DNA from 3 places in the Quadrisphaera sp. DVD1 genome. Region 3 is predicted to be linked to each of the others. Evidence: riboswitches for the same ligand, from Rfam matches in the RefSeq annotation. Region 3 holds a riboswitch; each other region holds the start of a gene.
What was found. A riboswitch is a leader RNA that binds a small molecule or an ion and turns the genes downstream of it on or off. The one in region 3 is predicted to bind S-adenosylmethionine.
Positions count from the first base shown of each region.

Region 1: linked by a shared signal. The riboswitch ahead of AC5FZL_RS09385 (flavin reductase family protein) and the one ahead of AC5FZL_RS04535 (ABC transporter ATP-binding protein) in region 3 are both predicted to bind S-adenosylmethionine.
Region 2: linked by a shared signal. The riboswitch ahead of AC5FZL_RS14245 (cysteine dioxygenase) and the one ahead of AC5FZL_RS04535 (ABC transporter ATP-binding protein) in region 3 are both predicted to bind S-adenosylmethionine.

Region 1 is NZ_JBZYWI010000066.1:1,324-4,478, reverse strand. Features, by position in the region: gene AC5FZL_RS09390 (MetQ/NlpA family ABC transporter substrate-binding protein) at 1-372, opposite strand, end outside; gene AC5FZL_RS09385 (flavin reductase family protein) at 466-951, opposite strand; SAM riboswitch class I at 1,154-1,242, opposite strand; gene AC5FZL_RS09380 (beta-class carbonic anhydrase) at 1,382-1,873, shown strand; gene AC5FZL_RS09375 (CapA family protein) at 2,020-3,060, shown strand; partial or broken gene AC5FZL_RS09370 (aminodeoxychorismate synthase component I) at 3,077-3,155, shown strand, end outside.
Region 2 is NZ_JBZYWI010000154.1:1,396-4,550, forward strand. Features, by position in the region: partial or broken gene AC5FZL_RS14235 (DEAD/DEAH box helicase) at 1-30, opposite strand, end outside; gene AC5FZL_RS14240 (PAS domain-containing protein) at 138-1,043, opposite strand; gene AC5FZL_RS14245 (cysteine dioxygenase) at 1,136-1,576, opposite strand; SAM riboswitch class I at 1,581-1,675, opposite strand; gene AC5FZL_RS14250 (DedA family protein) at 1,748-2,428, opposite strand; gene AC5FZL_RS14255 (ATP-binding protein) at 2,425-3,155, opposite strand, start outside.
Region 3 is NZ_JBZYWI010000024.1:2,175-5,329, forward strand. Features, by position in the region: gene AC5FZL_RS04520 (universal stress protein) at 1-265, opposite strand, end outside; gene AC5FZL_RS04525 (hypothetical protein) at 382-558, opposite strand; gene AC5FZL_RS04530 (UvrB/UvrC motif-containing protein) at 654-1,037, shown strand; SAM riboswitch class I at 1,083-1,171, shown strand; gene AC5FZL_RS04535 (ABC transporter ATP-binding protein) at 1,330-2,184, shown strand; gene AC5FZL_RS04540 (aliphatic sulfonate ABC transporter substrate-binding protein) at 2,276-3,155, shown strand, end outside.

The DNA of each region.
Region 1 (3,155 bases), on a different contig from region 3:
GACCGCGTAGAACAGCGGCACGACGTCGGTGCCGTTGTCGCGGTTGAAGGACTGCAGGTAGGCGCCGTGCTGGAAGAAGTTGTAGTCGGCCTCCCCGCGCGAGACGGCGTGGTTGGGCTGGACGATGTCGGTGACGTAGGTGATCTCCACGTCGTAGCCCTCCTCCTCCAGCCGGTCGCTGGCGAGCTCCAGCGGCTCGGAGTAGGCCGGGGTGTCGGTGGCGATGATCGAGATGGAGCGGTCCTCGGTGCCGGCCTCGGCAGAGGCGTCGCCGCCGGCGAGGCCGCACGCGGAGAGGGACAGCGCGCCGAGCGCGGTCAGGCCGGTGGCGGCGAGGGCGGTGCTGGGTCGTCGGCGGTGCGGGGTGCTCACGGGGTGCCTCCAGGGGCGGGTCGGGCGGAAGAGGGCAGGGGGCGTCCGCGCGCCGGGCGGCGCGCAGACGAGGTGGTGCTGGGGGGTGGGGTCTCAGGCGCCGACGGGGACGGCGGCTGGGGCGTAGGTGCGGTCGCGGTGGACCAGGGGGATGCGGTCGGTGGAGGTGACCGCGGTGACCTGGCCGAGGGCGATGAGGCTGTCGCCGACGTCGACGAAGGAGGGGATGCGGCCGCTGAGGCGGGCCACCGCCCCAGCCAGGTCGGGCAGGCCGCGCTCGTCCCAGGACCACGCGGCGGCGCCGGAGAAGCGCTGCGCGGCGGGGCCGGAGAAGGTGCGGGCGACGTGCTCCTGGTCGTCGGCGAGCAGGTGCGCCGCGAACGTCCGCGACTCGAAGAAGGCCCTCAGGGACGAGGAGGTCTTCGAGATGTTGAACGACACGAAAGGGGGTTCCAGAGAAACGGACACGACAGAGATGGCGGTGAATCCGACGGGCTCCGAAGAATGCGCGGTCGTGAGCACCCAGACGCTGGAGGATGCAGGACGGAAAGCGCTTCGGAGGTCGACGGAGACACCCACGGGGGTGGGCACACGTGCTCCTGGGGTTCTGGTGGGATGGCGCCGCGCGAGCGCGCTCAGCGCCGGGGAGTGACCGGGGGATGTGGGGCGGTCAGGCCCGACACATGGCGCTGGCCTGCATCGACAGGTCGACGTGGCGCCTGCTCACCAGGAAGGTGCCGGCGGCGCGCGAGGGCGCCGGGGTGCTGCGGAGCATGGTGTTCCTCCATCGGTCCTGGCGGTAGCACCTTCCCCGAGGGGTGGTTGCTGCGACGTCGGCGAGCCAGGTCTCTCAGTCGCTCTGGATGGGCGAGGGGAACGTTATGGGGAAATGCGGGGCGGCGTCAAGCGACGCGCGGGGACGGGAATTCCTCGACGAGGCGCGCAGGGTTGACACGCACTCGGCGCGCGGCGAGCCTCGGCCTCCCGCCCCACCTCCGGAAGGCTCCGCATGTCCGCCACCGACGAGCTCCTCGCCAACGCCCAGCGCTACGCCGCGTCCTTCGACCAGGGCGACCTGCCGCTGCCCCCGGCCAGGCACGTGGCCGTCGTCGCGTGCATGGACGCGCGCCTGAACGTCTACGGACTGCTCGGCCTCGCCGAGGGCGACGCGCACGTCATCCGCAACGCCGGCGGCGTCATCACCGCCGACGAGCTGCGCTCCCTCGCGATCAGCCAGCGCCTGCTCGCCACGACCGAGGTCGTGCTGATCCACCACACGGACTGCGGGATGCTCACCTTCACCGACGACGAGTTCCGCCGCTCGATCGAGGCGGAGACCGGCGTCAAGCCCGCCTGGGCGGCCGAGGCCTTCACCGACCTCGACGCCGACGTGCGGCAGAGCATCGCCCGGATCCAGGCCGACCCGTCCATCCCGCACAAGGACTCCGTGCGCGGCTTCGTCTACGACGTGCGCACCGGGGCGCTGCGCGAGGTCTCCTGAGCCGCCGCCGGGGCGCCGGGCTGCTGCTCGGCGCCGTCCTCCTGGCCGGCTGCTCCGGCGGGCCGGACGGCGCGCCAGCGGGCCCCAGCGCCTCCGCGCCCTCGGCAGCGGAGCCGAGCGCCCCGGAACCGCGGACGCTCTCGCTCGTGGCCACCGGTGACGTCCTGCTGCACCCGGCGCTGTGGGAGCAGGCCCGCGCAGACGGCGGGGACGGCGGGGACGGCGCCGACGGCGGGCTCGACTTCGCGCCCCAGCTGGCGGCCGTGCGGCCCCGGGTGGCCGGCGCCGACCTCGCGATCTGCCACCTCGAGACGCCCCTGGCCCCCGCCGAGGGCCCGTACCGCGGCTACCCGTCGTTCGCCGCCCCGCCGCAGGTGGTCCCCGCGCTCGCGGCGGCCGGGTACGACGCCTGCACGACGGCGTCCAACCACAGCTTCGACGCCGGAGCCGCCGGGGTGGACCGGACCCTCGACGCCCTCGACGCGGCCGGGCTGGCGCACGCCGGCACCGCGCGCACGCCCGAGGAGGCCGGCCGTCCGACCGTCCTCCGGGTCGAGACCGCGCGGGGCCCGGTGGCGGTGGCGCTCCTGGCCTTCACCTACGGGTTCAACGGCGTCCCGGCGCCGGGGGGCGAGGCCTGGCGCGGGGACCTCCTCGACGAGGACGCGGTGCTGCGCGAGGCCGCGGCCGCACGCGCCCAGGGCGCCGAGGTCGTCGTGGTCGCGCTGCACTGGGGCTCGGAGTACCAGCCGGAGCCGACCGCGCAGCAGCTCGACGTGGCGCCCAGGCTGCTCGCCTCGCCCGACGTCGACCTGCTCCTGGGCCACCACGCGCACGTCGTGCAGCCCGTGGAGCGGATCGGCGACGAGTGGGTCGCCTACGGCCTGGGCAACCTCCTCGCCCACCACGCCACGGCCGGAGAGCCGCTGCGCGAGGGGCTGCTCGTGCGCTTCGGGCTCACCGAGCAGCCGGACGGGCGGTTCGTGGCCACCGAGGCCGGCTACGCGCCGCTGCTCGTGCCCGACGAGCCGCCGCTCGGCGTGGTCGACGTGGCTGCCGCGCTGCGCGCTGGCGGAGCGCCGAACGCGCCCGTGGAGAGGCTGGCGCGGGCGGAGGAGCGGACCACCGCCGTGGTCACCAGCCGGGGCGCCGCGGCCGCGGGCCTGGAGCCGCTGGGCCCGCCGTAGGCGGTTGGATGGCGGGGTGGACCCCCTCCGCCGCCGGCTGCCGTTCGACGGCACCGCGACGGACGCGCTGCGCCGGCTGCGCGACGAGCCGGGCC
Region 2 (3,155 bases), on a different contig from region 3:
GGCGGTGGTGTCAGCAGGGGGCGGGGTCATGCTCAGGGGCTCCTCGAGCGGGACGGCGACGCGCCGTCCTCAGCCCCTCCATCGTCCTCCACCCCGGGCCCCGTGCGCACCAGGACCTCCGGCGGCGCCGGCGGGGCTCAGCGGGCGGTGGTGGTGCGGGCCAGGGCCACGGCCCGGTCCACGGCGCTGAGCACGTCCGCGGCGCTGGCGCCGGCGGGGTGCACGAGGACGCCGACCGCACCGTCCACCGGGTAGAGCTGGCCGTCGGCCGCCACCGGCTCGTCCAGGGCGCCGCGCACGGCCGCCGCCGCGCGGGCGGCGACCTCGTCGGCCCCGGCCGGCAGGTCGCACAGCAGGGCCAGGAAGAGGCCGCCGCCGCAGTGGACCAGCAGGTCGCTGCGGCGCAGCGCGGCGCGCAGGCGCGCGGCGACCGCGGTGAGGACCGACCCGCCGAGCGTGGTGCGCCCGCTGCGGGCGGCCCACCCGGAGACGTCGCAGAAGAGCACCGCCGTGCGCTCGGGCCCCCCGGGGGTGGCGAGCTCGCGCTCGAGCGACTCCACGAGGCGGCCGCGGTGCGGGAGGTCCTCCAGCGGCCCGGTGGCCAGCCGCGACAGCCGCACCTCGGCCTCCACGCGCGCGGTGGCGTCGGTGCTGAAGCCGAGCAGGTGCGTGAGGACGCCGTCCGCGTCGTGGACCGGCGCCAGGTTCAGCTCGTTCCACCAGCGGCTGCCGTCCGGGCGCGCGTTGAGCAGCACGGCGCGGGTCGGGCGCCCGGCGCGCACCGCCTCGCCGAGCGCGCGGACCGCCGCCGGGTCGGTCTCCGCGCACTGGAGGAACCCCGGGCCGCGGCCGAGCGCGTCCTCGGCCCGGACGCCGGTGAGGCGCTCCCAGGCCGGGTTGACGTGCACGAGCGGCAGGCCCGGCGCGCGGGCGTCGACCACGCAGACGCCCGTGGGGACGGCGGCCAGCACGCCGGCGAGCACCTCCGGCGGCACGGGGCCGGCCTGGGGGGCGGGGGCGGGGGCGGGACTCGGTCCGGTCACCCGGTTCCCCTCGGCACGCCGGGGCCGCACCTTGACCTCCGCGCCCCGTCGCGTCCAGGCGCGTCCTGGCGCGTCCCGTCGCGCGCCGCGGCTCAGGGCAGCGGGGCCCGCGCGGTGGTCCGCACGTGGATGCTCACGGCCGGCACCGTCCCCGCGTTGGCGACGCGGTGCAGGACGCCGGGCGCGAGCACGGCCACCGCGCCGGGGCCCAGCTCCAGCGGGGCCAGGTCCTGCCCGGCCGCCACCCGGTGCTCCAGCAGGGCGCCGCGCACGACGGTCAGGGCCGCCGCCGTCCGGCCGTGGTCGTGGAGGTCGCTGCGCTGGCCGGGCAGCCACGTCGCCAGCCACACCTCCACGCCCTCGGGTCCGGGCAGCCGGGTCGAGAAGCGCCGCTCGGCGTCGAAGCGCAGCAGCGGCTCCCAGCGGGCGCTGGCCGCCGCGAGGTCGTGGGCCAGGCCCACCAGGAGGCGCACCGGCGGGGCGACGGCGGGCGGCGGGTCGGGCTGGGCGGCAGGGATCACGGCAGTGCTCACGGCTCCTCCATCGGTCCTGGCGGTAGCACCCGCGCCCGCGGTGGCGGGGGGTTGCTGCGGCGTCGACGAGCCAGGTCTCTCAGCCGCTCTGGATGGCGTGCGACGCACAGTAGCGGCTGACGCCGCTGCGGCACCAGGACCGCCGCGAGCACCCGTGCCGCGGCCGGAGGCTCAGCCGGCCGGGGACGACCCGCCGCGCGCGGCGCGGTGCTTGCGGACCCGGCGCACGACGAGCCAGGCGACGACCGCCACCACGGCGGCGATGACGACGCGGTCGAGGAGCCCCGCGTACCCCTCCACGGCCTCCCACTGGGTGCCGAGGGCGTAGCCGGCGCCGATGAGCAGCGCGTTCCACAGGAGGCTGCCGGCGGTCGTGTAGAGGAGGAAGCTGCCCACCGGCATCTGCGCGGCCCCGGCGGGCAGCGAGATGAGGCTGCGGACGCCGGGGACCAGGCGCCCGAAGAACACCGCCGACCGGCCGTGCCGGACGAACCAGGCGGTCGCGGCGTCGGCGTCCTCGGCGTCCACGAGCGGCATCCTGGCGAGCAGGGCCACCGCGCGGCGCTGGCCGATCCGGCGGGCGACGCCGTAGAGCAGCAGCGCCCCGAGGACCGAGCCGAGCGTGGCGGCCACGAGCACGGCGACGAGGCCCATCCGGCCCTGCTGGGCCAGGAAGCCGCCGAGCGGCAGGACCACCTCGCTGGGGATCGGCGGGAAGACCGTCTCCAGCAGCGTCATGAGGCCGACGCCGGGAGCACCCAGCGCCGCCATGACGTCCGCCACCCAGCCGGACAGCCCGGTCAGCCCGGTCGAGCCCTCCCCCGTGGCCGCCCGCACCGCGGCGACGGTCACGCGCGGCCGTCCAGGCGCCGCCGCAGGGTCACCGTGGTGCCGTCGGGCCCGGGCACCACGGTCACCTGCCCCGCCGCGGCCATGAGCGCCGACCCGTGGCCGCGGTCCATGCTCGGGGTGCGGGGCCGCCAGGTGCCGTGGTCGCGGATGGTGATCGTCAGCTCGTGCTCCTCGACGTCGATGGCCACGTCGACCACCGGCCGGGTCGGGTCCTGGGCGTGCTCGATCGCGTTGGTCACGCCCTCGCTGACGGCCACCAGCAGTGGGAAGGCGATGGCGTCGTCCAGGGCGGCCTCGGCCATCACCGCGCGCAGGTGGCGGCGCACCCGCGAGACCGCGGCGGGCTCCGCGGGGTAGCTGGCGGCGTGCGCGAGCGGCCACCGGTGGCCCGGGCGGGGCTCCTCCGCGGGCGCGGGCGCGCTCGGCGAGGGCGCGACCACGGTGGCCGGGGCGCCCTCGGCCGCCGCCGGGACCAGGCTCGAGGCGGCCTCCGCGGGCACCGGCACGTGGCCCTCGCCCCGGTCCTGCAGCAGCACCGCGATGATTCGGGCGACCGGTGCCAGCAGCGCCAGGTCCTCGCCCGTGGTGCGCCGGCCGGGGTGGTCGGCGACGACGAGCTCGCCCAGGCGCCGCCCGGAGCGGGTGGCGATCTCCACGACCAGCTCACCGCCGGTGCCCGACGGCTCCGCCCCGGCGGTGACCACCTGCGGGTCGCCGCCGGTCTCCA
Region 3 (3,155 bases):
CCACGTCGGGCGCGAGCGCACGGACGGCGTCCTCGGCCTCGGCCAGCGCCTCGCGGGCCGCGCGCTCGACCGCCCGCACGAGCTCGCCCTCCAGCGCGGCGTCGTCGCCGGTGAAGGTCGGGTAGCGCATCGCGTGCACCACCCGCACCGGCCAGCCGCGGCGCTGCGCGCAGCGAGCCCCCCACGCCAGCGCGCACCGCGACGCCTCGCCCCCGTCGGCTCCGATGACCACGGTGCGACCGGCCCTGGGCCGGGTCCTGTCCATGACGGCGCTCCTGCGGCCCGGGAGGAGACCGCCCCGGCGCCGGGCCAGGCGCCGCAGCGGCGCGGTGCCCCTCCATGGTCCTCCCGCGCCCACCGCGTGAGAAGCCCCCGCGGCCGTCAGCCGAGGCCGTGGCGGCGGGCCCAGACCTCCAGCGGCTCGGCCTCCGGGCGCGGCCCGGTGGGGCGGGGCAGCAGCGGCCCGGCGGGCGGGGTCGGCGACGAGGACCTCGTCTCGGCCTCGCGCACGAGCATCTCGACGAGGTCCGCGACCAGCTTCTCGGTCTCGGTGTCCACGGGACCACCGTGGACGCCGGGCGGGGGCCGCGTCCACCGCAGCCGCACCCAATCAGGGGACGCCGTCCGCCCGCCGCGCCGATACCGTCCACGGCGTGAGCACGAGCGGCGGTGAGGGCGAGCGGCAGCAGCCGCCCCCGGCGACGTCCAGCCGCGCCCGCGACCTCAGCCGGGCCCGCAGGCCGCGCCCGAAGGCGCCGGAGACGGGACGCCGCCACCACATCGGCGACGCCCCCGCCGTGATGAGCGTGCTGCGCCCGGACGGCAGCGTGGGCACGACGCGCACGTCACCGGTCCAGCTCGCCGACCGCAACGACGCCCAGCTCGCGCGCCTCGGCGAGGAGCTGGCGCGCGACATGGCCCGGGCCGCGGCGGCGATGGCGTTCGAGGAGGCCGCCCACCTGCGCGACGAGGTCGCCGCGGTCCGCGCCGAGCAGGAGCGCCGTCTCACAGGGCGAGACGGCACGTCCACCACCTGACACGTTGCGGTTGACACCCGGGCCGCTGCTCGGGTTCACTGGCGCCGACCATCCAGAGCGGCCGAGAGACCTGGCTCAGCGACGCCGCAGCAACCACCCCTCGGGGAAGGTGCTACCGCCAGGACCGATGGAGGAACACCGTGCTCCGCTGCGTCGTCATCCGGCTCACCCGCCGCGCCCACGTCGATCTGCACCGCACCGCCAGCGGCCTCTGCCCGCGCTGAGGGCCCCACCCTCCCCTCCCACGGCCTCCGCCGTGGTCGACCCAGCGCGCCCCGTCCAGGAGCAGACCGTGAGCACCACCGTGAGCAACCCCGTGACCCACCCCGTCACCCACCCCCCGACCGGCAGCCCGACCAGCACCGCCGTCGACGCGCCCCGCCCCGGGTCCGCCGTCGGCGTGGCGCTGCGCGGGGTCACCCGCGCCTTCGGCCAGCACGTCGTCCTGGCCGACGTCGACCTCGACGTCGCGCCGGGCGAGATCGTCGCCCTGCTCGGCCCCTCGGGCTGCGGCAAGTCGACGCTGCTGCGCGCCGTCGCGGGCCTCGACGCCCCCACCGCCGGCCAGGTGCTGCTCGACGGCTCGGCCGTGGCCGGCCTCGACGGCCGCTGCGCGGTCGCCTTCCAGGAGCCGCGGCTGCTGCCCTGGCGCTCGCTGTCCGGCAACGTCGCCCTGGGGCTTCCCCGCGGCACGGCGAAGCCCGCCGGTCGCCAGCGCGTGGCCGAGCTGCTCGACCAGGTGGGCCTGTCGGCGTTCGCCGGGCACCGCCCGCGCAGCGTGTCCGGCGGCATGGCCCAGCGGGCCGCGCTGGCCCGCGCCCTGGCCCGCCGCCCCGGCGTCCTCGTCCTGGACGAGCCGTTCGCCGCGCTCGACGCCCTGACCCGGCTGCGCATGCAGGACCTCCTCCTCGAGCTCCTGGCCGCGACGCCGACCACGGTGCTGCTCGTCACCCACGACGTCGACGAGGCCCTGCACCTGGCCGACCGGGTCGTCGTCCTGGGCCCCGACCCCGCGGCGCCGGGCGCCGGCGCCGGGGTCCGGTCGGTCACCACCGTGCCGGTCGCGCGCCCCCGCGACCGGGGCGACGCGCGCCTGGCCGAGCTCCGCGCCGACCTGCTCGAGCAGCTCGGCGTCGCCCGCAGCTGAGGCCCGCCGGCCTCCTGCTCCCCGCAGCTCCCGGCGCGCCCGCGGCGCGCCGTCCCCGACCCCTGCCCCACCCCAGCCGAAGGACCGCCCGATGAAGCTCCGCCCCGCCGCCCTCGCCCTCCCCCTGGCCGTCCTCCTCCTGTCCAGCTGCGTCGCGGGCGAGGACGCCTCCGGCGACGCCCCGGCCTCCGGCGGGGGCGACGACGCCGCCGCGACCGCCTCGGCGGACACCCTCGACATCGACTTCGCCACGTACAACCCGCTGAGCCTCGTCATCAAGGACCAGGGCTGGCTGGAGGCCGAGCTCCAGCCGCTGGGCGTGACGGTCAACTGGGTGCAGTCGGCCGGCAGCAACAAGGCCAACGAGTTCCTGCGCAACGGCAACATCGACGTCGGCTCCACGGCCGGCTCGGCGGCGCTGCTGGCCCGCTCCAACGGCTCCCCGATCCAGACCATCGACATCTACAGCCAGCCGAACTGGTCGGCGGTCGTCGTGCGCGGCGACTCCGACATCGACAGCGTCGAGGACCTGCGCGGGAAGTCGATCGCCGCCACCACCGGCACCGACCCCTACTTCTTCCTCCTCCAGGCGCTGGAGACCGGCGGCCTGACCCCGCAGGACGTGACCCTGCAGAACCTCCAGCACGCCGACGGGCGCACCGCGCTGGACTCCGGGCAGGTCGACGCCTGGTCCGGGCTCGACCCGATCATGGCGGCGGCCGAGGCCGAGAGCGGCGACAAGATCATCTACTCGAACATCGACTTCAACAGCTACGGCTTCCTCAACGCCACCGAGGACTTCCTCGAGACCTCCCCCGACCTCGCCCAGACCGTGGTCAACGCCTACGAGCGCGCTCGCGCGTGGGTGCAGGAGAACCCGGAGGAGACCGTGCGGATCCTCTCCGAGGTCGCCGGCATCGCTCCGGAGGTCGCCACGAGCGTGATCGAGCGGACCAACTTCGACGTCGACC